DNA from 3 places in the Thermosinus thermophiluss DSM 23256 genome. Region 2 is predicted to be linked to each of the others. Evidence: riboswitches for the same ligand, from Rfam matches in the RefSeq annotation. Region 2 holds a riboswitch; each other region holds the start of a gene.
The links. Region 2 has a riboswitch for cyclic di-GMP ahead of BLQ99_RS09030 (methyl-accepting chemotaxis protein). Riboswitches for the same ligand answer to the same signal wherever they lie in the genome.

Region 1 (9,866 bases), on a different contig from region 2:
ATGACGGGCTCATTGCTATGGCCAAAGAACGCAAGGCAAGAGTTGCCGGGCGCGCCGACGGCGACGGCCTTATCGGCATGGACCGGCTGTATTTTTATGAAAGCGTAATCCTGGTGCTCGAAGGCATTCAGGCCTGGCATCTTAATTACGCCCAAGAAGCCCGGCGGCTGGCCTCAGCATGCTCTGACCCGGTACAAAAGGCAGAATATGAGGAAATTGCCGAATGTATGGAATGGATTGCCCATAAGCAGCCGCGCACTTTCCGGGAAGCCCTGCAAATGGTTTACATGATCCATATTGCCGTACTCAACGAAGACGCTATTTCCGGCCTGTCGCCCGGCCGCATCGGCCAAGTCTTGTATCCATGGTTTGAACAAGACATCGCCGCCGGACGGACGACGGAGGAGGAAGTGCTCGAGCTGTTAGAGTGCTATCGCGTTAAAATGACGTGTATTGACTGCTTTGCCTCCATGGGCGTAGTCGGCGGGGTGTTATCAGGCAATACCTTTAACAACGTCAGCCTCGGCGGTCTGACGCGTGACGGCCGGTCGGCCGCCAACCGCCTGGAAATGCTTATTTTGGAAGCGGGCATGAAATGTGAAACAACGCAGCCGACCTTGTCCGTGCTGTATGACGAAAAACTCCCCGAAGATTTTCTGCTGAAAGCCATTGAATGCAATAAGACCGGTACGGGTTATCCTGCCTGGATAAATAACCGCGGGGCCATGGAGTTTCTTATGAAGCAATACGGGCCGGAAGGCATGACGCTGGAGGACGCCCGCGCCGTCGCGATCGGCGGCTGCCTGGAAACTTCACCCTGCATATGGCTGGAATTAACCTTAAACGGCAAAAAGTATTGGGTGCCCGGCGGCGCCGGCCAGCCTACCAGCGTCGGCGTTCACTTTATCGCTAACCCCAAAGTCCTCGAGTTGGTTTTGTTTAACGGTTTTGACCACCGGACTGGTGAACAAGTGTTGCCGCCGCACAACAAGAAGCTTGAGACTTATGAAGAACTTTGGGAAACATTCAAGGAATACTATGAGCTTGTTGTCGACTGTCTGGTGAAAACAAACAATATCCAGCACGATATCTGGCGCAAGCAGAATATGGCCGTATTTAACTCCCTGCTCAAGCCTGACTGCCTCGACAAGGGGCAGCATATCGGCAATCTCGGCTACCGGTATAACGCCACCTTCAACATTGAATCGTGCGGCCAGATTAATATGGTTAACTCGCTGGCGGCGCTCAAAAAATTGGTTTATGACGAAAAAAAGTATACGCTTGAGGACATGCGGGAGGCCGTTCTTAACAACTTCGGCTTTAAGACGGCAGCCGAAGCGGGCAGCTTCTCCCTCGCGGCGCAGGAAAAACGGGATGATGCCGACACGCGCTTTGACGAGATCCACAGCGACTGCCTGAAAGCGCCTAAATACGGCAATGATGACCCCTATGCCGACAGTATCCTGCAAGAATACGAAGAATGGTTCTGCGCAATGTGCCGTAAATTTGAATCGCTCTACGGCCGACCGATGTATTCTTGTCAGATTTCGGTTTCCACCCACGGCGCCCAGGGAGCAGTCACGCTGGCGTCGCCTGACGGCCGCCTGGCCGGAACGACTTATGCCGATGCGTCCATGTCAGCTTATCCGGGTACTGACCGGAACGGGCCGTATGCGCTGTTTGAGTCGGCGTGCTGCTGGGACCATTCCCAGTCGCAGAACTCGCAAATGAACCTGAAAATCCATCCCAATGCGGTGCGCGGCATCAGCGGCTCACGCAAGCTGCTCGAGCTGACCCGGGCATATCTGCGCCGCGGGGGCTTTCATATCCAGTACAATATTGTCGATTCGAACGTCCTTAAAGATGCCCAGCAAAACCCGGATAAATACCGCGACCTGATGGTCCGCGTCGCCGGCTTTACCCAATACTGGGTGGAAATTGGCAAACCGATCCAGGACGAGGTCATTGCCAGAACCGAATATGAAGGGGTGTAAAGTGATGGACAAAGCAGCACTCAACCATAACGACTGCCGCAATTTTATCCCCATTGACGTAGCAAAGGGAATATGCAATGTCCACCAAAAGGAAATATTAACCGACGGGCAAATATGCCCCAAGTTTGATGCGATGCCCAAGTGCAAGCACTGCGCTAACTTTACCGAGCCTGATGAAAAACTTATCGGCCGTTGCCTTGGTTTTGGCGATAACTACTGGACGTTCGGCGAGCTTAAGGCTGCTGTCTGTGAACATTTTCGGGGCAAGTGAGCCGACGGCCGGCGGGGCGCAAAGCCCTATAAGCGAGGGTGATTGGTTTTGCCAAACAGCAAAGGCCTGATTTTCGATATTCAAAGCTATTCGGTTCATGATGGGCCCGGATGTCGGACGCTGGTCTTCATGATGGGCTGTCCCCTGCGGTGCGGTTGGTGCGCCAATCCGGAAGGGTGGGAAGCTCGTCGGCGACTAATGTTCCGGGCGACTAAGTGCGTCCGTCCGCAGCGCAAGTGCCGCCGGTGCGCGCCTGTCTGTCCAGAGCAGGCGGTTGACGGCGGTGAAAAGCACGAACGGATAAAAATTAACTGGGATAAGTGCCGCCATTGTGCGAGCTTTGCCTGTGCGGCGGCCTGTCTTAACGAGGCGCTCACCGTCTGCGGCCGGGAAATAACCGTTGAAGAACTGACGCGGATCTTAAACCGCGACCGGCATTATTGGGGTTCGGACGGCGGGGTCACTTTCAGCGGCGGTGAGCCGCTCGTGCAGCAGGATTTTTTGCTGGCAGCTTTAAAAAGGTGCCGGGAAAGTTATATCCACACTGCCATCGAGACCAGCGCTTATGCGCCGTGGCCGGTTTTCAGCGATGTCATGGCCAATATTGATTTTGCATTTATCGATATAAAACATATGGATCCGGATCAACACAAAAATAAAACCGGGGTATCGAACGAATTAATATTGAACAATATCCGCGCGCTCAAGGCGAATGGCTGGCCGGGGCGGCTGATAATCCGCATGCCGGTGATTGCCGATTTTAATGATAGTGAAGATAACATTAACGCTATGATTGCCTTTTTCAGAGAGATCGGCCAGAACGAAATCAATATTTTGCCGTTTCACCGCCTGGGCGACTCAAAATGGACGCAGTGCGGCATGGTTTATCCCTACCGCGACTATGAAGCGACGCCGGAGCATGTGCTCGACCATATTCAGGAGCTGTTTCTGGCCAATGACATATTGTGTTATGTAGGGCACGAGACGCCCTTTTAGCGGCGCAGCAGTGGGAACTGCGCTGTGTATACCAACGGGACGGCAATTATACGGCCATAATATATGACGCCAATTGGCGGGTTGACTGCCAGTAAGTTAAAAAGGCCCTGGTCTTGTGCCAGGGCCTTAATATTTATATATCCAGGCGTTACACTTTGAAGTGCTCGACTTGCTCGTCCAGCCGTTTGGCCACGTTCAGCACCTGCTGGGCGCCGGCGGCGATTTCTTCGGTCGAGGCAGTAAGCTCTTCGGCCGAAGCGGCAATCTCTTCGGAAGCGGCCGACGTCTCTTCCGACACGGCGCTGACGCTCTGGACGCGGTCCAGTACCGCGTCTTTGGATTTAACCGTTTTGTCCATTTCCTGGTACGCGGCCGCGATCATGGGAGCAATAGCCGCTACCGAAGCGAGGATGTGGTCAAACGACCTGACGGTATTCTTGACATTTTCGATTTGATTTGTCACTTGGTCTTGCGTTATTCGGGCAGTCTCCACTACTTCGCCGGTTTCAGCGCCGACGGTGTCCAGCAGGGCTTTGATTTTGTCGGCTGAAGCGCGCGACTGCTCGGCCAGCTTGCGCACTTCTTCGGCTACCACGGCAAAGCCGCGGCCGGCTTCGCCCGCCCGCGCCGCTTCGATGGCGGCATTGAGAGCCAATAGGTTGGTTTGGTCGGCTATGCCGGTAATTACGCCCATGATTTCCCCAATTTGGCCGACCGATTTGTCCAGGTTAGCAAGTTTTTCCGTAACCAGCTGAAAAGCCTGTCTGACATTGTCGATCGATGCGGTGAGCAAATCCAGTTCCTGTCTGCCTTTGCCGGCCAGTTCGGTTGTTTCTTCACTATTGGCTTTAACGTTATTAAGTGCGGTATAGACTTTTTCGAGCTGGGCGGAAATAGCGCCAATAAGGGCGACGATGTCCTGCAGGCTGGAGGCCTGGTTTGACGCGCCGGCAGCCACTTCCTGAATGGCTTTGGCCACTTCGTTAGAGGATGACGCTACTTCCTGGGAGGCGGCGCTCAAGCTTTCCGAGCTTGTCGACAATATCTTGGCGTCGCTACGAATGCTGCCAATAAGGGGGCGCAGGTCATGCTGCAGTTTGTCAAGCGCCCTGGTTAATTGGCCGATCTCGTCCTCACGGCGGAGGAACTTTTCCGGTACTGCCCTGGTGAAGTCGCCGTCGGCAATGACGCTTAAGTGGTCGACCGCCAGCTTCAGCGGGACAGCAATGCTCCGGGCGATGAAGACCGTCAGGGCCAGGGCGATGGCGAGCACCAGCGCGGAAACCACCAGCAGCACCCGGTTTAGACCGGCTACCTTATCCAGCACTTCATCTTCCGGGGCGTTAATGGCGACTGACCAGCCGGTGCTCTTGACCGGGGCAAAGGCAACATATTTCTTTTGTCCTTGATAGGTGTAGACACCTACGCCTTCCTCGCCTTTGGCCATCCGGGAGATGATAGCCGCCAGTCCGGCCAGCTCTTGATTAGTCTTGGCCTCTTCGATGAAATTTACCTGTTTAAGAACAAGTTCTTGATCTTTATGGCCGATCGTTTTACCGGTACTATCGACCGCGAAGGCATAGCCAGTTTGGGCATAGGAAAGGCTGCCCACGGTCTTGGCAAAATGGGCGCCGTCAACGATGCCGAAGACCACACCGGTTATCTCGCCGCTAGCATAGTGGCGGACCGGGGCGGCCACGCCAAACATGACCGAGTTGTCTACTTTGCTGACCAATGTACTGGATATATATGTTTTGCCGGCCAGCGCCTGCTTGAAGTAGTCCCGGTCGGCAAGGTCGGCGGTCCTGCCGTCCGGATAAAAGGCCTTGCCGGACTTGTCGATGAGACCCATGCGTTTAAAGCCCAGTTTTTCTGCCTGTTGCAGTTCCGCAGCCAAAACAGCGAGTTTTTCTTCTAAAGTAGCTTCCCGGTCGCCGGCTTTGCCGCGGACGACATTGCGCGCCGCCACGTTTTCCACTATATATTTGAGGGTATCAATGCGATTGTCCTGCATGGCCGTATATTGTTTGACCACTTTCAGCATGCCATCTTCGGCTTCGGCTTTTACCGCCTCGCCGGCGCGGTTGGTACTGACCAACCAGAGCGCCAGACACCCTGCCAGCACGACCAGGCCAAAAAACAGGGTCATCTTTGTCAGTAGGCTTTTCATGTTTATGCGCAAGAATTTCATAAACATATCCTTTCCCCTAACCGCGGCCGCTCCCCGGGCGGCGGCCAGGATAACGCCTCCTTCGCTGAATTTGTTGGCTTTGAATAGTTTACCATCCGTTTGCTAGCTAGGTCCCCAAAAGACATAGTATGTTTTACTTTTATCACCGCCCCTTTTTCAAAATAAAAAATCCTTCTATACGGCTAAAGGTATAGAAGGACCCGCCGCAATCATGCAACCGGCTGCCATAGAATAACTGCTATTCCTTAGGCCCGTGGCTTTGCGTCCCTGCCTTTCGACAGGTTTGCCTTTGGATAATTGCTTTAAGATAATCGCTATTAAAGTAATTGCCATAAATTAACTTAGACTATTATTAAATATGTTGTCAAGCCTTTTTAATACTTTTTTTAGATGGCTGGGTCGGCGGCACGAGCCCGTCTGTTTATTTCTGGAGGCTTGGTGCTAAAGTTATTATGGCATATTGTCGGTTCGCCCGGTGAGCCAGTCCAGAGAGACATCAAAATAGTCAGCAATAGCAACAACAACATCGAGCGGCGGAATACGGTCGCCTAGCTCCCACCGGCTTACGGTTTGTTTAGATACATTGAAGATTCTGCCGAACTGCTCAGCCGTCAGGTTGTGTTTTTGGCGCAGTTGCCGTAACCTGACACAAAAAATTTCGTGTAGAAACATAAAAACCCCCTTGCGAGTCACCGAAAAGGTGACTATAATTTAAGAAGGTAAAAAAATTGTAAAATGGTGCTGATTGGTGCGATTTGTAGGGCGGCGGTTTTGAAAAGACGGGCGACGTAGCCGCTGCTTGAATAATCAGATCAACTAAAATAAGTTCAATAACGTGGTTGGTAAAGTCCTTTTCGGAATTTGCCAGCCAAGTGCTTACCTGCACGAATTTAAAAGTTGGAAAATTATAAATTTTAAATCGAAATATCAATTGTCGTTGATAAAGGCAAACCCGGTGAAAGCCGGGGACGCAAAGCTACGGGCCTAAATTCGTGGTTAGAATATGGCAGCCGGGTTGCCAAGTCGACAGGTATTAGTATGACTATTTTGCGTGGTAATGGCTGCTTTGAGGCAGCCGTTTTTTTGTGTGCGCCCGGCATGGGCTTGTCTATAGGGTGAAAGGCAGGCAATATAGCGCCAGGCGAAGGGAGAGGGTAAATTGCTGGTAGGTAATGATGACAATAAGTTATGGTTGGGTTTAGACGATGCTGGCGCCTGGCTGGAGGACCTACTTGCTGACAAGACCCGGATAGGTCACGGTATTGACAGCCCGCGAGAAGTCTTTTTGTCTGCGGTTATAAAAGCATTGGTCAATGCCCTGGAAGCCCGAGATCGTTACATTTACCGTCATTCCGCCGGGGTGGCGGTTCTGGCCGGGAAAATTGCCAGCAAGCTTGTCTGGTCGGAGAAAGAAGCGTATTATATTGAGCTTGCCTCGCTTCTTCATGATATTGGCAAGATTGGCATGCCTGACGCGGTTTTGGGCAAGCCTGGCTCCCTGACGCCGGAAGAGTGGGAATTAATGAGGCGGCATCCGGATATTGGAGCAGATATTATCGCCGACATCCCGGGCATGGTGTCGGTAGCCGATATTGTCCGTCATCACCATGAGCGATGGGATGGCCGCGGCTATCCTGCCGGCCTGGCTGGAGCAGCCATTCCGCTGGGGGCGCGCATTGTGGCGGTGGCGGATAGTTTCCAGGCTATGGTTTCGGATCGGCCTTACCGGGCCAGGCGCTCAGCGATACAGGCGATGCAGGAAATCAAGGCTGCTGCCGGCAGCCAGTTCGATCCGGCAGTAGTAGAAGCATTTATCGATGTTTTTAATGAATATTGCGATCATAAAAAACAGGCAACAGGAGGTTAATCTGGATATGGACAAGGTTCGCGTTTTGGTGGTTGATGATTCGCCGTTTATTCACCGGGCTGTCGCCAGGGCCTTTAAGAACGAGGAAAAATTTGAACTTGTCGGGTCGGCTTACAATGGCAAGGAAGGCAGTGCAATGTATTTTGACCTTAAACCGGATGTGGTCATTATGGATATAACCATGCCGGTTATGGATGGGCTGGCGGCTGCCCAAGAAATTTTGGGCAAAGATAACCAGGCCAGGATTATCTTTCAGAGCGCCATGGGTGATGATGAACTGGTTAAAAAGGCCAGAGAAATGGGTGTCAAAGAGTTTATCCAAAAACCGTTCAAAGACGATGAGTTGAAAAATATTATCAGCGCGCTTGTGTAAAGTTGTTAGCCGGAAGGGAGTGGGGCTTTTTGGACCAGTTGGGAAAAAATATAGTGACGGGCTGGTTGCCGGCGGTACGGCGGGTGTTGTGCGAGATGGCAGGCCTGGACATAACGGCAGCCAATTGTTTGCCGCAAAATGATATATTTAGTTCGGCGGGGTTGGCGGTAATTATTGGGGTTACCGGGAAGGCCCCGGGGCGGATTATCCTGGATATGTCTGAGGCGACAGCACGCAAACTGAGTGCTGCTATTAACGGCGAAGATGACCTTGACGATGAGCTTATTATGGATACAGTTGCCGAACTGGGCAATATTTTGTCCGGGCATATCATTACTTGGTTAAACAATAGGCGGGCCGGGTTAGGCCTTATGCTGACTCCTCCGGGAGTGTTTGTCGGCAAGGACCTTAAGATTGTCACGCCTAAGCTGGAGGCGCAAATCATTGTTGTTGACACTCCGGCTGGGCACATTGTCTTGAGCATTGGTTTTGAAAGGGGGATTGAACAGTGGACGTGAAACTAGTCGCCCCCTTTGTCGAAGGCGTAGCGAATATTTTGCCGCAATTCGGGTTTACCCAGGTTCGCCGCGGAAAGTTGGCCTTGAAGGACAAGCTTATCGTTACCATGGACGTTAATGTGCTTATTGGCCTGAATATGGACTTGCATGGGAATGTCGCCTATGCGATGGATGAAGCGACCGCCAAAAAGGTAGCATCGCGCATGATGATGGGTATGCCGGTGGACGAATTAAATGAGTTGGCCCAGAGTGCCGTGGCTGAGCTGGCTAATATGGTTGCTGCCCAAGCTGTGACCATATTGGAAGGGATCGGTAAGCGGGTTAATATTTCGCCGCCGACGCTGGTTATGGGGAAGAATGTTACCGTTAGAATGAGCCGGGTAAAAACACTGGTTGTGGAAATGATTACCGAGGATGGAACAATCGAAATCAATATCGGGCTGGAGGTCTAAAAAGGCTCGCGGGGAAAGGAGGCTGTGGACTTGTCGGTACTTGACATACTGAGCAAAAAAGCGAGGCGGCGCCAGGTGGTGTCTCATCCCGTAAAATCCGAAAGTCCCGAAGTTCGTGCAGCTTATATTGAAGCCGTTACCTGGGCGTTTACGTTGACTTCCATATATGGGGATCGTATGATGGAACGTCTGGACGAACTGAGCGCTTACCTGCGCGAAACTGTCCCAGACAAGGTCAAAATCGGCAATTTTATCGTGCGGGAAGAAGACGTGGATAGTGTTATTAGCCGGCTGGGCGGCAGCGGCAACAGCAGGAAAGTAGCAGCCTTGCTCTTATTCGATTTGTATTTGCTCGCGTTTTCTTCTGGCAAAGCAGTACCGGCAATGCAGGAATTGGCAGACCTTTTGAGTGATGCACTGAATATGCCTGAAGACGGACGACGGTTGTTGGCTTATGCCGCAGCGCGAGCGGCAGACGGGGCGGATCCCAGGCCGGCCATCCTGCAAATAGCCTGCAGTGGTGCGGACTATTGGGATGGTAGCGGCGAAATATTGAACTATATCATCAACTATTATTCGCCGCGCACCGTTTTGCGCGAATATGCGGCAGCCATTTATGGAAGCCGGGCGTGGCATTGCCTGAAGAACGGCCTTTGGGAAAAAGCGCTGGCTGATTTTAATTCTGCTCTGGCGTTAGAACCACGCAACCGCCTGTGGCTGATGGGGCGGGGGTGCAGTTACGCCGAAGCCGGTCAATATCCCCAGGCAATCCTGGATTATTCGCAAGTTTTGCAGCATAATGCAACCGACGCGCTGGCCTATTATTACCGGGCTGGCGCTTATGAGCGGATGGGGGCTTTGGAAGAAGCGCTGTCCGATATTGATAAGGCTATACAATTAAGCGGCAAGGACTACAAGTTTTATCAGCTGGCCGGGGACATCCAGGCTCGGCGGGAGCACTATGCCGATGCTGCCCGTTTTTATGAGTTGGCGCTTGCTAGCGGGGGAGTTACCGGCGAAATTTATAATTCTCTGGCTTATGCTTACTTTCATCAGGGACAAGTCATTGAGGCGATAAGCAAGGTTAATAAAGCGATCGAGACTGAGCCGGATAATCCGGAATGGCTGGACAGCCGGGCCGAGTTTTATCTGAGCATGGAAGACTATGACCAGGTATTGGCCGACTGTGCAAGCGCGCTGCGGT
Region 2 (9,866 bases):
GCTGCTAGGGCTTTTGGGCACCGTTATTGGCATGATAAACTCTTTTAGCATTATGGCCATCAGATCCGGACAGCCTCACGCGATTACCGGCGGGGTAGGCGAAGCATTAGTTGCGACTGCGGCCGGACTATGCGTAGCCGTCATGGCGCTGGTGGCCCACAGCTATTTCGCGCAGCGCCTGGACCGAATCATTACCGGCATGGAGATGGCATTTACCTGCTTACTGGATGCGGCGGGGCGGAGGAAAGTAGGATGAAGCTGAGGAATTTGCGCCTTGAACGGCAGCCCAAACTCATGATAATACCAATGATTGATATTATCTTCTTTTTACTGGTGTTTTTCATGATGAGCACGTTATATATGGTTGAGCAGAAGACCATTCCGGTTGCTTTGCCGCGGGCGGCAGCGGCTCAGGCCGATATGCAGAAACAGGTAGCCATCACGGTTACCGCCCAGGGTACGATTTTCTTTGAGCGGGAAGAAGTCCCGCTGGCGCTTTTGGGCGCCCGGATACAGGCCGAGCTTGAACGGTCGGCAGACACTTCGTTTGTCCTGCGGGCAGACCACCAGGCTGAATATGGCAAAGTTATCACGGTGCTTGATGAGCTGAAAAAGGTCGGCGTTCGCCGGATTGCCATTGCGGCCGAGGCTAAGCCGAGGTGATTTATGATGGAGCAGTCACGGTGGCGACGCGCCCTAATCGTTTCCGGTTTTGTTAACTTCTTGCTGCTAATCGCGATAGGGTGGATGGCGGATTACTTTCCTGAGGGGCGGGATGCACCTTTGGAAGTAGACATTATTGCTCATGCCGGGATCACGTCCAGTATACCGGCGGCTGTTTCGCCAGTATCCTCTTTGCCGCCAACCCCTGATGCGCCGACGACAGCGCAGCAGTCGCAACCCGCCTTGAATATGGGCGAAGGGCAAAAAAACGGAGACGTAGCCGAAAGTGCGCAAAGCAATAGGGAAGGAAGTACGCCGCTTGCTGCGTCTGGCGCGATAACGAGCGATCCGGGCCAGGCTGCGGGGGTGGGGCCTTCTGCCGGGGTAGGGCGGAAAAATATACTGCCGCCACGCATTTTGCGAAAAACCGAACCGACCTATCCGGAACAAGCCAGGCGCCAGGGCTGGGAAGGGACGGTTCGGGTTAAAATTGAAATAACGGCAGAAGGGCGGGCCGGTAACGTATGGGTTGTCGGCTCTTCCGGCTATGAAATATTGGATAATGCGGCAGTTCAGGCCGTGCGCCAATGGACTTTTGTGCCGGCTAAGGACGAGAACACCGGTTTTCCCGTTTCCTGTATTACGTCATTGTCCGTCGCTTTCCGCCTAAATTCGTAATCCTTACCGTCAGATGGTTGGCGGCCAATGCCCGTAGCCAGATAAAGGCATTATATGAATAGACCCATTTTTACATAACTTAACGCGGCGGCGGAAATGATACAAAACGGGAGGTCAAAACAAATGGCTCAGCCTGGACGCAGACAAGGGTTTCTATCCTTTTTTAGCGGCTTTATTGTTGGCGTGCTTGCCATGGTTGGCGTTTTATACTTTACCGCCCCGCAACTTTTGCCGCTACCGCAGCCCAAACCCGAGACCCCGACCAAAGCGCCTTACGAGTATTATGTGATTATTGATGAAGCCACCGGGGCAACAATCATGTATGTATCGGTCGTAACTGTCAACCCCGGTGATGAACTGATTACCGAAGACAATAAACGCTATGTTGTGGTCCGGGTGGAGGAAAACCGGGCTTACGCCCGTTATGTGGAAGATGTAAAGGTCAGAACGAAAAGAGAACCAGCGCCGTAATTTATGGGTATACGATGCGACAATTGGCTAACAGACAGTAATGACCCAGTAGTTGATTAAGCTCGGCCGCTACTGGGTATTTTTTGCATTTTCCCCGCCGGTGAAACCCCAGCGGGGCTAGATATTAAGTAAAATATTCGATATTATAGGATTAGACTTCCTCTCTTACCAATTGCTTTTACGGTTTACCGGTCATGTGCAGGGCGATTCGGCGGTGGAAGGAATGAGACAATGGCAGTTAGGGATAGTGCGGATAGCTTGCGGGAACGGCTGTGGACCAGAGATTTTATTTTGATTTGCACGATTAACCTGCTCATCTTTTGCGGCTTTCAGATGCTGCTGCCGACTTTACCGGTTTATGCCAAGCACTTGGGCGGCAGTGACGCCGCGGCCGGCTTGATCGTTGGCATCTTTACCGTCGCGGCGGTCATAATGCGTCCCGTGGCGGGGCAAGCACTGGACTATTACGGCCGCAAGGGCATTTTCCTGTCCGGACTGGCCGTCTTTATCAGCGCGGTGTTGGCTTACATCTGGGCGCCGTCGCTGGGGATCCTGCTGTTAATCCGCTTTATCCACGGCTTTGGCTGGGGCGCTACCAGCACAGCCGCCAGTACGGTAGCGGCCGATATTATTCCCAAAGCCAGGCTGGGAGAGGGGATGGGATATTTCGGCTTAACTACGACGGCTGCGATGGCTTTTGCCCCGGCATTAGGCCTCTACTTAACCAGTCATTTCAGTTTTTCCGTTTTATTTTTGGTATCTGCTTTTATCGTGACGATAGCCGCTGGGTTGGCCCTCAGCATTGGTTACCGGCACATTAACGCCGCTAACGCCAAAACGGTTCTGCTGGAAAAGGTGGCGCTGCGGCCGGCGTTGGTGATCTTCTTTGTGACCATGACCTATGGTGCGATCGTAGCTTTTTTGGCGCTCTATGCTGCCCAGCAGGGCATTGGCAATATCGGCCCCTTTTTCACCGCTTATGCCACCGCTTTGGCGGTAGCCCGGCCGCTCGCCGGACGGCTTGCCGACCGGCGCGGGTTCGATATTGTCGTCATTCCCGGGCTGGTTTTGGTTATGGTAGCCATGTTCTTGCTCTACCTGGCGCAGGGTTTGGCCTGGTTCTTAGCGGCAGGCATCGTGTACGGCGCAGGTTTTGGCGCGGTGCAGCCCGGTTTGCAAGCCATGGCGGTCCTGCAGGCGCCGCCAAACCGGCGGGGGGCGGCCAACGCTACTTTTTTTATTGGCTTTGATCTTGGCATTGGCTTCAGCTCGGTGATCTGGGGCTTGGTATCCCAGCTAACCGGTTATAAGACCATGTATCTATGGACCATGGCCCCGGCCTTATTGGCCTTATCCGTATACATTGTCTTTGGGCGCCGGACGAGCCAGTTAACTCAGTGATCATTATTGTCGCCGCGCAAGGATAGCGGGGACCGCACGGGGAAACATAAAACAGAAGTTTAAATGGGGGGGTACGTATATGTTAGCTTTAAACTCGAAAAAAAATAAATTCTTTGTATTGTTTTCCGAAAGCGCCAGACTGGCCCAAAAGGGCGCCTATATCCTCCATGACGCCCTGATCCGGCCGGAAAGTCTGCCGGAAAAGGTCAAACAGGTTTTTGACCTGGAACATGAGGCGGACGAACTTAACGATGAAATTCTTGACAATCTGCACCAGACCTTTATTACCCCACTGGACAGAGAAGATATTTTCGCCCTTACCAATCAATTGGACGATATTGTCGACTATGTCGAGGACATTGTGGAGCGGATGGCCCTTTTTCGCGTTAGCAAGCCAACCGGCGGTGCCATTGAGCTCGGCAAGCTGCTCGTGTTGTGCACCGACGAATTAGTTTCAGTCTTCGATTTACTGGCCAATATCAAGGGTAATCGGGAAAAAATACTGGATCTTACGAAAAATATTGTTGAAATGGAAGAAAAGGGCGACCATATCTATCGCGAAGAAGTCGCACGTCTTTTTATCGGCAATGTTGACCCTATCGATATTATTAAGTGGAAAGAAATACTGGAATTGCAAGAGGATGCCCTTGACCACTGTGAACGGATTGCCGACCAGTTAAAAGGCGTCTTGATGAAGTACGCTTGATAAAAGTTGTAAGCATGGCGTGGGCCAAACCCAAGCAATCTTACCTGAGATGCAGGCTGCAGTTTAAAATGCAGCCTGCGTTTTTTTAGGATAAATAAAATCAATAATTAAAATGTTTATTATCGACAAAATCAATGGTATGATTAAGAGGGGGAAAAATTATGGATATACGCCATTTGGAATATTTTGTGGAAGTTGCCCGGCACAAAAGCTTTAGTAAGGCAGCCCAGGCCGCATATGTCTCACAGTCGACAATCAGCAAAATGATAAAAGATTTGGAAACCGAGCTTGGGGTGGTCCTCTTTAACCGCAATTCCAAATATGTCGAGCTGACTGACGCGGGAGAAATACTGTTTTCTCAGGCGCAGCATGTTGTGTCGCTGTTTCAGAATATTACTGCCGAATTCGAAAGCATGGTTAAGCTGGAAAAGGGCAAAGTCAGTATTGGCCTCCCGCCGATAACGGGGGCTACGGCCTTTGCGGAGCTGCTCGGCGAATTCCGGCGGACCTATCCCAATATTGATATTGTCCTGTTTGAGTATGGTTCGAAAAAAGTTGAACTTGCCATCCAGGACGGGTCGCTCGATATCGGTGTAATATGCAGTCCGAGCAATAATGAAAACTACGAAGTGATCGAATTTACGCAAGATCCTTTGCGGGTCATCATGCATCCTAACCATCCCTTGAGCCAGTATCCGGAGGTCGACTTTGCCCTTCTCGCTGACGAGGCCTTTGTCTTATACCGTGAAGACTTTAGTCTTCATGACGCAATTATCGACCGCTGCCGTCTTGCCGGGTTTCAGCCGAATGTTATTTTCGAGACGTCCCAACGGGAATTGATGACCCAAATTGTTGCCGCCAATCTTGGCATTGCCCTCTTGCCCAGCAAAATTTGCGAGCAGTTGGACCCTAAAACCATTGTTGCGGTTCCGCTGGCCGACCCGCAGCTCTTTCTCCAAATGTCGATCATTTGGAACAAGCGGCGCTATCTGTCCCATGCCGCCCGCTTGTGGTTAACTTTTGTCCGGAACCATTTGGCAAAGAGCGGGGACTTGACTTGACTAACGGTGCACCTATTTATAAAATAAAATGAGTAATAGCCTACCTTTTGGAACTAAATATTGGGCAAACCCGTCGAAAGGCGGGGACGCAAAGCTATAGGGTCTAAGGACTTCTTGTCTATGATTGCCAGCTGCCGGTTAAGGAATTAACTGATTTTATTTAGGCAGCATTAGTCTGCCTTTTTTATTTTTGCAAAAAACAAAGAGGAGGCGGCATATGACGAACCTACTTTCCCGGTTTCCGATGAGGACTAAACTACTATTGATCTTCGCTCTGGTTGCGCTGGTTCCGCTGGTAGTTCTAAGCAGCATCACTTCCTACCAGACTTATCAGAAAGACGTGCAGAGTACATATGAGGACAATAAGCGGATGGCGGCAGCTTTGGCCGGTGAAACTGAAAGCATGATCCAGTCCTTGATTGATGTTTTGCGGCTAATAAGTCAGACCCCGCAACTTATGAGCATGGATCCGGCGCAACAAGTTCCGCTGTTAAAGCTGGTTAAACAGCAATATGCTGATTTCACCAATGTTTATGTGGCCGATGCGACCGGACGCCAGATTGCCCGCGATGCGGGCGAGCCTGTCAACATCGCCGACAGGGCTTATTTCCAGGCAATAATGAAGGGGGCGCCGGTAGCCGTAAGCGATGCCTTAATTTCTAAATTAACCGGACGGCCTACCGTAATTATTGGCGTTCCGGTGAAGAATTCCCAAGGGGAAGTGGTAGGCGCCGTGTGTGCTACCGTCGATCTGGGGAGACTTGATGCCAAAGCCCGGGCGATCAAACCGGGCGAAACCGGATATGCCTTTATTACTGACAACACGGGCAGGCTGATTTCACACCCGGTAAAGAATTTTGTCGACAGCCTTAAGAATGTCAGCGATTTGCCGCCGGTAAAAGAGGCCGTTGCCAAGACAACCGGCTTTATCACCTATGAATTTGAAGGTGAAAAGAAACTGGCCGGCTATGCTTTTGTTCCCAGCACCGGCTGGGGCGTAATTATTCAGCTGCCGGAAAAGGAAGCATTAGCCGGCGCCCGCCGTCAGCTCTTGGTATCGGGTGCAATGGTAGGGGCAGTGACACTGGTGATCATCGTTATCGCCATGACCGTTGCCCGGTCGGTTGCCCGGCCAATCGGCCAGGTAGTGGAATTTACCCGCGCGGTGGCCCAAGGGGATTTTACGCAGAAGCTGCCGGTGACCGGCCGTGACGAAACTGCCCAGTTGGCTATAGCCTTTAACACCATGACTGACCAGTTGAAAGAACTGGTAAAGAAGATAAATGCCAATGCCGAGCATTTAGCCGCTTCAAGCGAAGAGCTTACGGCCAGTGCCGACCAGTCTTCGCAGGCAGCCGGCCAGGTAGCCGCTTCCATCACTGGTGTGGCTAAAGGCGCTGAACGGCAGCTGGCTGAGCTGGAAAGTACCACAGCGGTGTTGCAGGAGATGTCGGCGAGTATTCAGCAGGTGGCGGATAATGCCAATCTGGTTGCGCGTCAGGCGGACCAGGCGGCCGGTAAGGCCCAAAACGGCAGCAGTCTGGTAGACCAGGCGGTCGGCCAGATGGCGCAGATTGAGCAGACCGTAGCCGCATCCGCCCAGGCGGTCACCAGTCTTGGTAACCGGTCCGACCAGATCGGCCAAATTGTGGATACTATCGCCGGCATTGCTAGTCAGACAAACCTGCTGGCCCTGAATGCCGCCATTGAGGCGGCGCGCGCCGGGGATGCGGGCCGCGGTTTTGCCGTTGTTGCCGAGGAAATAAGAAAACTGGCTGAACAGTCGCAGGAAGCGGCTAAACGGATTGCCGCTTTGATTAGCGAAGTCCAGGGAGAGACGGAAAAAGCGGTAGTGGCGATGGAAAGCGGAAACCAGGCCGTCAGGATGGGGGCGGAAGTCGTCAATACCGCCGGCCAGACCTTCCGGGAAATTGTTAGTTTGGTTACAAGAATATCTAGCCAAATCAAAGAAATTACCGTGGCTATTGACCAGCTCGCTGCCGGCAGTCAGCAGATTGTGGGGGCGGTTGCGCACCTTAATGAGCTAGGCAAAGAGACGGCCGCAGAAGCGCAGACCGTGTCGGCGGCGACGGAAGAACAGTTGGCGTCGGCGGAAGAAATCGCATCCGCCAGCCAGGCGCTTGCCAGGTTGGCCCAGGAGTTTCAGCAGTCTGTCAGTGTCTTTCGGGTTTAAAAACCCTGAACTGCTTTACCACTTCGGACATCGGTCAGCCTGGGCAATCGGAATTTTTTCAGCAGGAAACCCGCAAAGGAGATAGAAAGTTACGAACAGACGCTGCCAGAGCAGCGTCTGTTCGTTTTATGGTCAATAATGACGAGAAACCGTTCTTTATTCTTTGCACCAGTTCAGGTTCCAGAAAGAGGGGCAAACTCAGGGCCGGGCCGCGAGCAGCAGGACGAGGGCTGTTACCGCCTACCAAGGTTTTCACGTATTCATCAGGGTTCAGGCCGGAAGGATAAATTAAGTCACAAAGGTATTGACGGGGTAAAAGTATTTTATTACAATAAAAATATATTTAAATATTTAAATATGATGATAAAAAAGGGGTTCGATTTTATGCTCCAGTATATTGCCGATTATCTTACGTACCGGGTTTTTCAACTCGCGCCCGGCAGCAAGCTGGCCGACGCCACTAATTTTTTCATCTACGATACCATGAAAATATTCTTCATGCTGGCCGTGATTGTCTTCGTTGTGGCGATTATCCGCACCTACTTCTCGCCGGAGCGAACAAGACAAATCCTCAGCCATAAGCGGGAATTTTTCGGTAACATCTCCGCCGCGCTGCTAGGCATAGTTACGCCCTTCTGTTCGTGTTCGGCGGTTCCGTTATTTATCGGTTTTCTTGAGTCGGGAGTGCCGCTGGGGGTAACGTTTTCCTTTCTGATTTCGTCGCCGATGGTGAATGAGATCGCGGTAGTCCTTTTATGGGGCATGTTTGGCTGGCAGATTGCCGCCATTTACATGCTTTCCGGCATAACGGTCGCGATTATCGCCGGAGTAGTAATTGGTAAACTGAACCTGGAGCACCTGGTAGAGGAATACGTGTTGCAAATGAAAGCGGGGCAGGGGCAGACGACGGCTGCCAGTGTCGCTTTTCGCGAGCGGGTGGACTATGCTTGGGGCTATACCGGCGAATTATTGCGCAAGATTTGGCCCTATGTGGTTGTCGCCATTGCTATCGGCGGTTTCATTCACGGTTATGTGCCTGAGGACTTTTTAGTGCAATACGCGGGGAAGGACAACTGGTTTGCCGTCCCGCTGGCCGTAGTCATCGGCGTACCCCTTTACTCCAATGCCGCCGGCACCATCCCCATTGTCTACGCGCTGGTAGAAAAGGGCATGAGCATTGGGACGGTGCTGGCCTTCATGATGTCGGTGACGGCGCTGAGTCTGCCGGAGATGATTATTCTCCGCAACGTGCTCAAGCCGAAGCTCATCGCCGTTTTTGTCGGCATTATGACAGTGACCATCATCTTTACCGGATACCTGTTTAATGCAATTCTATAATAGGAGGGACAATTAAATGAGCAGCAAAAAACGCGTCCTATTTTTATGCACCCACAATTCGGCGCGGTCGCACCATAGTTTTCCCGACCCGTCGGCTTTGACCGGCGCTGACGCGGAGATAATGGCCGGCGTGGCTAGGGTACGAGACCAAATCAAACAATGGATTGTCGATACCTTCGGCAGGGAAGAGTAAGGAGGCGTCAGGCAAAGCGCCGCCAAAGCAGATGGCCTAGATACAACAAGGTCAACAGTACCGGTTGGTGGACGAGATAGATGAAGAGCGAATGCCTGCCGAGCGTTGCCAGCCACACGACTCGAGGGGGACCGGGTATTCGGCTCAATTTTCCTTTGTATAATGTCCGGCCAAGGGCGGTTCCTAGCAGGAAGACTCCGGTCCAGGGAAAGATTGGATAATAGTCCAACGAGGTAAAGTTTTTCGGCATGATGCCAAAGGGCAGGAAAAAGGAATGGGAAACGGCATTTGTTTTGGCCAGCTGCCCTAAAGCCAGAAAAACGAAAGCAAGGAATGTCACGATAGCGGGGTGAACCCGCCGCAGGCAATGCCCCAGCACCATGCTGACGCCCAGCAAATGTAAAATACCGAAACGGATATAGGTCTGGGGATTATACAGGTAGGTTATAGCCGTAAGGACCATGCCCCATGTGAAAACAGCCACCGCTCGCCGTAGCGGGCGGCGGCCGAGAACGGTGCTTATGCCGGACAGAAGCATAAACAGCAGGGCCGATGAACGGCCGACCCAGAACCAAAAACCGCTCAGGTATTCCAGTTTGGCGCCATAGAAATCTTTTAGATCTACAACAAGGTGGAACACGACCATGAGGACAATGGCCAGGCCCCTTAGGACGTCAATCTCCCAAATCCTGTCGCTAGTCATAACATCCCCCAAAACCGAAACTGGGCCGCTAAAGAGCGGTCCATTCTTTTTTCGCTTCTTTTTGCCCGATACCTCCAGGCCGCCCCTTACTCCTTTTACTTTTCCCACCTCGGTATGGCCTATGATAAAACCTATGATAAAAAGTGAAGAGTCTATCTTAGGCGGTTGTTAATATGATATAGTGAAGGGCAGTATAGGTCTAACAAAAAGGAGGCCTTTACATGGCAAAATGTTATGTGCTCGATACGAACGTGCTGCTCCATTCGCCTAATGCACTGTTCGCTTTCAACGAGCACACCGTCATCATTCCCGAGGTGGTCATCGAAGAACTTGACCGGTTTAAGAAAGAAGCAACCGAACGGGGGGCTAATAGCCGCCATGTCAGCCGTATCATTGATAACCTGCGGGAAAAAGGCAACTTGCTGGAAGGCGTTCCTCTCAATGATTACGGCGGTATC
Region 3 (9,866 bases), on a different contig from region 2:
ACAGGGCATTCGCTATGTCCTGTTTCTCGCCGGCTGCGCCTTGCGCTGTAAATTCTGTCACAACCCCGACACGTGGCAGCCGACCGGCCGGCCGGTCACCCTTGACGCGGTGCTGTCCGACCTGGCCCGGTATGAGGCGTTTTACCGGTTTTCCGGCGGCGGGGTGACGGTGAGCGGCGGCGAGCCGCTGCTACAGGCCGAGTTTGTGGCCGCTCTGTTTCGCGCCTGCCGCCGGCAGGGCATTCATACCACTTTGGACACGGCCGGCTTTGCTTCACCGGAAAAAATGGCGATGGTGCTTCCCTATACTGACGCCGTGCTGTTTAGCATTAAAGCGGCGCTTGCCGACAAGCATGTCTGGCTTACCGGGAGATCGCCCGGACCGATTGGCGAAAACCTGCGGACGGCAGTCGGTTGCGCACCGGTGACGGTGCGGTATGTCGTCATTCCCGGTTTAACCGACACGGCGGCGGATTTTGCGGCGTTGGCCGATCTGCTGCATGGCCTGCCGCGGCCCGTTTCCGTGGAACTATTACCCTACCACACTCTTGGCCGGGCCAAATGGGAAGGCCTTGGCCGCCGCTATCCCCTGGCCGGCGTACCCGCTGCCCGGCGCGAACAGATGCTGGCCGCGCGGGCAGCCCTGACGGCGCAAGGAATCAGGGTAATCGAGGCAGAATATTAGCATGATAACTTATTAACCGTCGGAGGTATTCATGCTTGCCCAATTATTCCTCGGTTTGTCCACCTTTATCACCGGGATCGTCCTCGTGGCCATCGGCACCGATTTTGGCCGCATCATTAACGTCACCGTCGGCGTCATTGCCGGGTCGGTGTTTATCCTCCTCGGCATGGCCCGGCTGAAATACGTCTGGGTCAACTGGCGGGACAGGGAGAGATAGAAGCCTTGCCAATAGCGGCTGGATGGTCTAAAATATATAGGTTAACGCTAGCATGAAAAGTGGAGGGGAACCGGAGGACGCGGAGAGGGATAATTTTGGCTTTAGCGCGATGAATATCGCGCCTCTGCGTTCTCAGTGGTTAAAAATTTTTTCATGCTTTGTGGCGCCATTTATTGGCATGATTATCTTTGCAGTAAGGTGGAGTTTACATGAGCACCAATTTGGAAGTAGGTATCGTCGGGCTGCCTAATGTCGGCAAGAGCACCTTGTTCAACGCTATTACCAAGGCAGGGGCGGAAGCGGCCAACTACCCCTTCTGCACCATCGAACCCAACGTGGGCGTGGTGGAAGTGCCGGACGAGCGGCTGGGGAAGCTGGCGGCGATGTATAAGCCGCGCAAGACGACGCCCACGGCCATGCGATTTGTCGACATCGCCGGGCTGGTGAAGGGCGCATCCCAGGGTGAGGGGCTGGGCAACAAGTTTCTGTCCCATATCCGCCAGGTCGATGCCGTGGCCCAGGTGGTACGCTGCTTTGCCGATGCTAACATTACCCATGTCGAAGGGGCGCTCAACCCCTTGCGCGATATCGAGATTATCAACACCGAACTGTGTCTTGCCGACCTGGAGACGGTGGAAAAAAGATTTGAACGCACTCAAAAAATGGCCAAAGCCGGCGATAAAAAAGCCCAGAGCGAGTTTGCCGTCCTTGAGCGCCTGCGCGCAGGGCTGGGTGAGGGGCAGCCGGCGCGGCGACTGGGCTTAAGCGAAGAAGAGCAGGCCCTGGTGCGCGATCTCAATCTGCTTACTCTTAAACCGGTGCTATTTGTCGCCAATGTGAGCGAAGACGATGTAGCCGATCCGGACGCCAACCCGTATGTGCAGGTGGTGAAACAGTATGCCGCCGGGGAAGGGGCGGAAGTGATCGCCGTCTCGGCCAAACTCGAGGCGGAAATTGCCGAGCTGTCCGACGAGGAAGCCAAGCAGTTTCTCGCCGAGCTGGGCCTCGTTGAATCGGGACTGGACAAGCTCATCAAGGCCGGTTATAAGCTTTTGGGTCTGATTACCTTTTTCACCGCCGGCGAGCAGGAAGTGCGGGCTTGGACCATCCGGCAGGGTACCAAGGCGCCGCAGGCGGCCGGCAAAATTCATAGCGACATTGAGCGCGGCTTTATCCGGGCCGAAGTCGTGTCCTATCCTGACCTCGTTGCCGCCGGCAGCTACGGCGCGGCCCGGGAAAAGGGCCTTATCCGCCTGGAAGGCAAAGACTACGTGATGCAAGACGGCGACGTGGTCTATTTCCGGTTCAACGTGTAAGCATGAAGAAGCGCAACACCGCCATTTCCCGGGTAATATTCCTTAACTGAATTGCCAATCTTAAACAGGGGAAAGACAAAGACTTCCTGGTGCAGAATTAAATCTGCGAACAGGAAGTCTTTGTCATAAGGTGCCGGTCAGGAAACAATGCCCCGGTTACGCCAGCGGGGGATATTGATCGGTTAAGAGAGTTGGAGCGGTGGATCGGCGCTGCGGTTGCTAACCCCCAAGCGGCGGCCGGACCGGTCTGTGGCGCCAACTGGGACTAAATTCTCCCAAATATGACTTATTTCTCCAAAAATAGGACTAAATTCCTCAAAATAGGACTTATTTCCCTAAAAGAGACTTGTCAAGACCCAACGACTATAGTATGATAAAAATTAAAGAAAGGTGGAATCGACATATTTTGATATGCAAAATTTGGGCAAACCCGGTGAAAGCCGGGGACGCAAAGCCATGGGTCTAAGGACATTAGGTGTCTATGATCGCCAGGTTGCCAATTAGCATTAGGGCTAATTGTTGTATATATGCAATGATGATGCGACTATAAGCTGGTTGGCAGGCGGAAAGCCTGCTTTTTTGCTGTTTTTCCGTAGGCAACCTGGTATCTATGTTTCTCTGTTGGTTGGCGTACAAGTTTTGCGGGGAGGGAAACGTAATGACAGGGGCAGGCGGAAACGGCAGCTTAGAGACGGTAATCAGCATTGCCGACCGCGATATTTATGATGCGGACGGCGTATTACTGGTGGCCAAAGGCAAAAAAATAACGCCGCAGATCTATCAGCGGCTGCTAGAGCGTAAAGTAGTGCTTAAGCGACAGGGGGGCGAGTTTACGTCCCCCCCCCCCCCCCGCAGAACGCAAGATGGGGAGCAAGTGGTTGCTGCAGTAGCTAAGCTAACCGCAGCCATCCCTGGGTTGGACCAGGAACTGATCGCGGCGGCGGCGGCGCGGGTAGGCGAGCTTATCGAAAATGGCCGCCAAAGCTTTTGGAGTATTCACTTGAAAACGCTGGTCGGGTATGCAGGCTGGGTTTATTCCCATTCTTTGAATGTGGCGCTGCTGGCGGTCATGATTGGCGAAAAACTGGGGCTGGCCAGGCAGGCCGGGCAGGCGGTCTGCCTTGGCGCGCTGCTACACGACGTCGGCATGGTACTGGTGCCGCCCGAGGCCATCAACCGTGCTGATCCACTGCGACCGGAGGAGGTGCTAATGGTAAAGCAACACCCCCGCGTCGGCTGCGACATGCTCCGGCCGCTGGCACTGGAAGACGCGGTTTTGACCGTCGTTGGCCAGCATCATGAGCGCTGCGACGGCAGCGGTTATCCGGCCGGGATAAGGGGCGGCGAAATCAGTTTGCTGGCAAGCATCGTCGCAGTCGCCGATACATTTGACCTTTATACGTCGGGGCGGGAATCCCGAACCGGGCTGGAGCCGCATCAGGCGCTTGAAGCAATAAAAAGCGAGCAGCACCTGTTTTGGCCGGAGGTAGTGGCGGGGCTGGAAGCAGTCCTACGGCCTGCCTGGCAAAATGCGTCGGGCGGGTAAATAAGCCGCTTGACAACCGAACCTTAAAAATTAAGGAAGGCGAGTTGGGTGGACATAAAAAGAAGGCTTTGGTTTACTGACGGCTGCGCCGTCTTAACCAAAGCCTTCTTAAATTATTGGTATTATGCTTTCGCCGTCTGCGGTGATTGGTCTTTGTCAGCTACCGGCGTGTAAGTAAGCAAGCTGACGCTGACAAATACAATCATGTTAACCACCAGGGCCACGAACCCGGCATTAAGATTCAAGCCGGCAATGGCGAAGGGATCCATTTTGTTGAGAATTAAAGCGAACACAATAACTTCGCCGACAATAAGGCCGGTATATGCTCCTATCTTGGTAGCCTTCTTCCAGAACATTCCCAGGACAATCATGGGGAAGAACTGGGTTACGCCGGAGTAGCCGGTAAGCAGGAGATTGACAAGCATATTAGGTTTGTAGATAGCCAGGTACAAAGCTATGGCCGTAAGGATAAGGACGACTACCCGGGCTAATTGGCCCATTTTTTCCGGGCTGGTGTCTTTGCCAATTGTTTTACCGTAAATATTACGGGTAAACAGCATGGACGTAGATAGCAGCAGGTCGGCCGCCGGGATCATGCAGGCCAGGGCGCCGGCGCCGCCAACGAGGCCTAACGCCCACCCGGGGAATACTTTTTGGACAATGGTCATAAAGGCCATATCCGGCGTTTTCAGCGGCGGCGTAATGACCAGCAGGGCGGTAAAGCCAATCAGCATGGGGAAAATCAGGCAGTACTGATAGAGCGGCAGGTATACGGCGTTGTGCCGCAAGACATCGGGGTTCTTGGCGCTGAAGCTGTTGGCCGAAAAATGGGGCCACATATAAAAGCCCAAGCTGGTCACCACGAGGGTGGACATTACCCAGCTGACATCGAGGTTTTTGGTCCCGCCCGGCAAGGCGAGAAAACCCGGTTTGGCCGCGTCAAGCGCCTCAAACATGCCGCCGACGCTGCCGAAGTAATGGATAGGCAGATACAGCCCAAAAAAGACGACAGCAACCATCATGACAACGTCTTTGATAATGGCTGTCGCGGCTACGCCCCGCAGGCCGCTGACATAGACAAAGGTCGCCACCATGGTAAAGGCAATGAGCATTGCCGGCACGCGGGTAATCTGGCCATAGGAACAAGTTTCAATGATGAGTCCCAACCCGGTAAGCTGCAGCTGCAGATAAGGCAAGAGAAACGCGACGCCGATGCAGGCGGTCAGAATGCCCAGGGGTCTGCTCTTATATAGATGTTCCACCAAATCCGGCTGGGTCATCAGGCCGTATTTGCGGCCCAGCGGCGAAATGGCGGGCAATAGGTAGTAGCCTACCAGATAAGCCAGGGCGCCATAACCGAGGATGTAAAATGTGGGGCCGCCGCGGGCATAGGCCCAGCCGCTGGCGCCAAGAAAGGCAAATGCGGTGTATATTTCACCCGCCATAATGAACCAGTTGAGCCACCGGCCGAAGTTGCGGCCGCCAACCGCCCATTGTTCCAGGTTCATTTTTTGTTTCATCCCAGGAATCATGCCGACAATTGTTGCGACAATAACAAAAGTGAAGATGACAACAAGCGCAAGTACTTCGTTTGACATACAACACCAACCTTTCGCCGGTTATTTAGATTAAACATCCGCGTCGTCTTTGTTTTTATCGAGGCGATAAAGGGCGCTTATGCACAAAAAAGCGACGATAATTCCGGCAATCAGCCAGAAGGCCAAAAACGGCAACCCTAATACAAAAGGCTTTACTCTGTTAACGAACGGAATCATACCAATAGTCCAGATAAACGGAATCAATGTTAAAATCACTTTTACCGGATTCATGCCTAAATCTCCTTTCCTATTTTATTGGTAACAGCCGCAGCGATGCGTTTTGTCCACCTAACCGGCTTGAGGCCGCACCGGATTTATGGCTGACCTGTTCCAATTTCCGGATCACCCCTGATATTATTCAGATATCTAAATATATTGCCTTGTATATTTTTTATTCCAAATAGTACTAAAATCCTGCCGCTGCTTGTTAATTTTGAACAAATTACATCTAAGAATTAGACTAAAAAATACAACTGTTAAACTAAAGTCCCTGCTTAATAGGCACAGATTTACTACAGGAAAACTTTCGCCGCTGCCGCTTAGGCAGTCATCCTCCCGTTTATGGCGCCGGCAAATCCGGTCCTGCTAAAAAGAGCGGGCGCTTTTTAAAACTGCTATGATATGAGCACGCGCGGATAAATAAAAGGGCACCACAGAACGCCCTTGATTACGCTGCAGGATAATGGTATAATATATCAGTCTAGGACATGGCCTAGACGCAGGTTTCAATTTTAGATTGCAAACCTTCCCTGCCCCTACGGGGGCCACTAGTCCATAGGAGGAGGTGATTTTCGTGAGAAAATACGAAGTCATGTTCATTGTGAAGCCGCTCGACGAAGAAGCGACCGCTGCGGTAATTGCCAAGTTTGAGAACCTCATTAAAAACAACGGCGGCAACATTGAGAAAATCGACCGTTGGGGCAAGCGGCGCCTGGCCTACCCGGTGAAAGACTTCACCGAGGGCTTCTACTGCGTCATTTATTTCGACGCCGAGCCCAAAGCCGTGTTCGAGCTTGAGCGCGTAATGAAGATTACGGACGAGATTTTGCGTCATATGGTTATTAAAGAAGACGAATAGGCCAGGAGGATTTGCCATGAATAAGGTTATCTTAGTCGGTCGTCTCGCCCAGGACCCGGAAGTTCGCTATACGCAAACAGGCAAAGCGGTAGCGTCGTTTAACCTCGCCGTTAACCGCTATGTTAGCCAGGGACAACAGCAGACCGATTTTATTCCCATTGTCGCGTGGGAACGACTGGCCGAAACTTGTGGAAATAACCTTACCAAAGGACAGCGGATTTTGGTAGAAGGGCGCTTGCAAATCCGCTCCTATGAAACTCCTGACGGCCAAAAACGGCGGGTTGCCGAGGTCGTCGCCCTGAGCATCGAGTTTCTGGAGCGCAAGCAAACGGCTGCTGCCGGCGGTGGCAGCGGTTCCTTCGACGTGTCGTCCATTGGCAGCGACGTCTTCCCTCCTGAAGAGGAAATACCATTTTAAAGGGAGGTAAAGGTTAGGTGAAACGCGAACGAGGCAGAAAACCGAAGAAAAAGGTTTGCAGTTTCTGCGTTGACAAGATAGAACGTGTTGACTACAAAGATGTGCCCAGACTGCGCCGGTTTATCACCGAGCGGGGCAAAATCCTGCCGCGCCGCATCTCGGGCAACTGCGCCAGACATCAACGTCAACTCACACTTGCCATTAAACGCGCGCGTAATATGGCCCTCCTGCCGTTTACGGCGGAATAAGACCAAAGAGCCGGGAATTTTTCTCCGGCTCTTTTGTTTTTACCGGTCCAAGCTGCGCTACCTAGCTGCGGCCGGCAGGGATTTTCTTGATTTACGGGAAATATCAGATAACATGCCTATTTGCCGGAGGTGCACAATGTCTGACTTAGCCATAATCAGCCTGATACTTAATATTGCCGTCCTTGCCCTGCTCCTCCTGCTGCTTCTTCGCAGTGGTCGGACCGCCGAACTGGCCCCCTTTGAAAAAGCTCTCGACCGGCTGGAGCGCATCCTGCGGGCCGAAGCGGCGCAAAACCGGAGTGAAGCAGCCGAAACCGCCCGTATGCTGCGGGAAGAATTGGTCGGAACGGTCGGACGGTTTCAGGAGGCTGTCCTGCGCCGTCTCCATGAAAACACCGGTACCCAGATGGCCCAACTGGAGGCTTTTGCCAATATCTTGCAGAATTTCACCCGGACCAGCGACCAGAAAGCCGACCGGCTACGGGAGGAAGTCCAGGCCATGCGGGAGAGCAATGAGCAGCGGCTGGATAAGCTGCGCGAGGTCGTGGACGGCCAGCTCAAAGCGCTGCGCGATGACAATAGCCGCCGGCTTGAGGAAATGCGCCGCACGGTGGACGAAAAGCTACACGCCACGCTGGAAAAGCGCCTGGGCGAGAGCTTTCGCCTGGTTAGCGAGCGCTTGGAACAGGTGCACAAGGGGCTGGGCGAGATGCAGGCTCTCGCCACTGGCGTAGGCGACTTAAAGCGGGTGCTGACCAATGTTAAAGCCCGTGGCATCTGGGGAGAATACCAACTGGCCGGGCTGCTCGAGCAAATCCTTACTCCTGACCAGTACGCCCAAAACGTGGCCACCAAGCCAGGGTCGTCGGAACGGGTGGAGTTTGCCGTCAAACTGCCGGGGCGCGATGGGGAGGCGGCGCCGGTGTGGCTGCCCATTGACGCCAAGTTTCCGCAGGAAGACTACCAGCGCCTGCTGGATGCCCAGGATAAGGCCGATGCCAAGCTGGCGGAAGAGGCGGCGAGAGCCCTGGAGAACCGCCTTCGGGCCGAGGCGCGCGATATTGCCGCCAAATATATCAGCGTCCCCCATACTACCGAGTTCGCCATTCTCTTTCTCCCCATTGAAGGTTTGTACGCCGAAGTATTGCGCCGGCCCGGGCTGTGCGACAGTCTGATCCGGGATTACCGCGTCATCGTCACCGGGCCGACGACGCTCGCCGCCCTGCTCAGCAGCCTGCAGATGGGCTTTCGGACGCTGGCCATCGAAAAGCGTAGCGCCGAAGTATGGCAGCTGCTCGGCGCCGTTAAGACCGAATTTAGCAAGTTTGGTGATCTTTTGGACAAAACGAGCCGCAAACTGCAGGAAGCGTCCGCCTCGATCGAAACAGCGGCCCGCAAGTCGCGCACTATTGAGCGGAAACTGAAAAAAGTCGAAGAGCTTCCCGCCGAAGAAGCCGTCCGGCTCCTTGACAGCGCCGCGGCGGAAGAAGAATGTGGGTAAAGCCGGTAGCCGGCAGGAAGAAAGGCACTGCCGCGGCGAATAATATCCACTGCAGCAAGGAGGGGTCGTTCGGTGCTATCCCATGAACCAGATATTCTGCGCCGCCTGCGTCTCATCGAGTGGCTGAAGGCCGAGCTGGTCAGCCAGGTGGGGCGGTTATTTCAGGCCTTTGCCCAAGCAAGCGAACAAGCCATACGGGACGCGCTGGCCTCCATCATCATTGCCTGTTATGTGCTGGGCCGGCGGCTGGGCATTGATTTCGCCGCCCTGGATGAAGTGATATTGACCCGATTGGGCCAAACTATAAAGCAAGATCCGGAAATAGAAAAATGGTTTGGCGATTATAGTGAGTTTCAACGCCATTTGAAAAATAAGAGGTGAGTCATGCGTAATACCGGTATCCGACCAATGGTGGAAGGCGGCGTGCTGGCCGCCGTGGCCATTATGTTTGCGTTTATCAGCGCCTATATTCCTATAATTGGCCCTTTTGTCAACCTTATCTGGCCGGTGCCCATCATTCTCCTGGGGGTCCGGCATGGCTATAAATGGAGCATCATGGCTACAATCGTAGCCGGTATTATCATTGCCATTCTTATGCATCCCCTCCATGCCGTTTCGGTCGTCGTCGGCTTCGGTCTCATCGGCATCGTGCTGGGCCATGCTTTTCGCGCCGGCCTTTCGCCGGCCAAGGCCATCGGGTGGGGGGCGGTTGCCTCGCTTGTTTCCAAGGCGGCCGTGCTGGCGATCGGCGCCGTTTTTCTCGGCGTCAATCCGCTCAATATTCAGGGCGATGTTATGACCCAGGCGGCCGAGCAGGCCATCGACTTTTACCGCCGGCTTGGCATGAAAGAGGAAGACCTGGCCCGCATGGGCGAGATGCTGCGCACCATGCTCGATCTTTTCAAAATCATCCTGCCCGCCGGGTTCGTGCTGGCCGCGGTGGTGGATACCTATCTCAATTTCGTTGTGGCCAAAGCGGTGCTAGGCAGACTCGGCCATCGTATCGCTCCCTTTCCGCCGTTTAAAGAATGGACACTGCCGCGCGCCGTCCTGTATGCATTCATCATCGCCATCCTGGCCATCTATTGGGGACAGTCCCGGGAAATTAAACTGCTTTACAATGCCGGCGTAAACCTGCAAATGCTCAGCACGGTGGCGCTGCTCGTGCAAGGTATGGCGTTATTTTACTTCCTTGCCGATAAATACAATTTGTCAAGATTTGTCCGCGGTATTATACTGATCTTGATATTCAGCAATGG

Region 1: another riboswitch for cyclic di-GMP. It lies ahead of BLQ99_RS05045 (HD-GYP domain-containing protein); the one in region 2 lies ahead of BLQ99_RS09030 (methyl-accepting chemotaxis protein).
Region 3: another riboswitch for cyclic di-GMP. It lies ahead of BLQ99_RS07615 (HD-GYP domain-containing protein); the one in region 2 lies ahead of BLQ99_RS09030 (methyl-accepting chemotaxis protein).

The regions. Positions count from the first base shown of each region.
Region 1 is NZ_FNBU01000006.1:15,682-25,547, forward strand. Features, by position in the region: gene hpdB (4-hydroxyphenylacetate decarboxylase large subunit) at 1-1,994, shown strand, start outside; gene hpdC (4-hydroxyphenylacetate decarboxylase small subunit) at 1,999-2,265, shown strand; gene hpdA (4-hydroxyphenylacetate decarboxylase activase) at 2,314-3,261, shown strand; gene BLQ99_RS05035 (methyl-accepting chemotaxis protein) at 3,410-5,458, opposite strand; cyclic di-GMP riboswitch class I at 5,662-5,750, opposite strand; gene BLQ99_RS05040 (helix-turn-helix domain-containing protein) at 5,903-6,124, opposite strand; cyclic di-GMP riboswitch class I at 6,388-6,475, shown strand; gene BLQ99_RS05045 (HD-GYP domain-containing protein) at 6,612-7,319, shown strand; gene BLQ99_RS05050 (response regulator) at 7,327-7,692, shown strand; gene BLQ99_RS05055 (chemotaxis protein CheX) at 7,722-8,210, shown strand; gene BLQ99_RS05060 (chemotaxis protein CheX) at 8,201-8,662, shown strand; gene BLQ99_RS05065 (tetratricopeptide repeat protein) at 8,693-9,866, shown strand, end outside.
Region 2 is NZ_FNBU01000013.1:45,811-55,676, forward strand. Features, by position in the region: gene BLQ99_RS08995 (MotA/TolQ/ExbB proton channel family protein) at 1-256, shown strand, start outside; gene BLQ99_RS09000 (ExbD/TolR family protein) at 253-663, shown strand; gene BLQ99_RS09005 (energy transducer TonB) at 667-1,341, shown strand; gene BLQ99_RS09010 (hypothetical protein) at 1,465-1,812, shown strand; gene BLQ99_RS09015 (MFS transporter) at 2,044-3,213, shown strand; gene BLQ99_RS09020 (DUF47 domain-containing protein) at 3,293-3,919, shown strand; gene BLQ99_RS09025 (LysR family transcriptional regulator) at 4,081-4,980, shown strand; cyclic di-GMP riboswitch class I at 5,034-5,119, shown strand; gene BLQ99_RS09030 (methyl-accepting chemotaxis protein) at 5,198-7,174, shown strand; gene BLQ99_RS09035 (permease) at 7,559-8,512, shown strand; gene BLQ99_RS14940 (low molecular weight phosphatase family protein) at 8,529-8,705, shown strand; gene BLQ99_RS09040 (heparan-alpha-glucosaminide N-acetyltransferase) at 8,713-9,408, opposite strand; gene BLQ99_RS09045 (PhoH family protein) at 9,630-9,866, shown strand, end outside.
Region 3 is NZ_FNBU01000010.1:53,843-63,708, reverse strand. Features, by position in the region: gene pflA (pyruvate formate-lyase-activating protein) at 1-685, shown strand, start outside; gene BLQ99_RS07625 (hypothetical protein) at 717-902, shown strand; gene ychF (redox-regulated ATPase YchF) at 1,112-2,218, shown strand; cyclic di-GMP riboswitch class I at 2,632-2,719, shown strand; gene BLQ99_RS07615 (HD-GYP domain-containing protein) at 2,877-3,764, shown strand; gene BLQ99_RS07610 (sodium:solute symporter family protein) at 3,887-5,362, opposite strand; gene BLQ99_RS07605 (DUF3311 domain-containing protein) at 5,393-5,593, opposite strand; gene rpsF (30S ribosomal protein S6) at 6,156-6,440, shown strand; gene BLQ99_RS07595 (single-stranded DNA-binding protein) at 6,457-6,858, shown strand; gene rpsR (30S ribosomal protein S18) at 6,876-7,106, shown strand; gene BLQ99_RS07585 (DNA recombination protein RmuC) at 7,243-8,607, shown strand; gene BLQ99_RS07580 (MazG-like family protein) at 8,680-8,988, shown strand; gene BLQ99_RS07575 (YybS family protein) at 8,992-9,866, shown strand, end outside.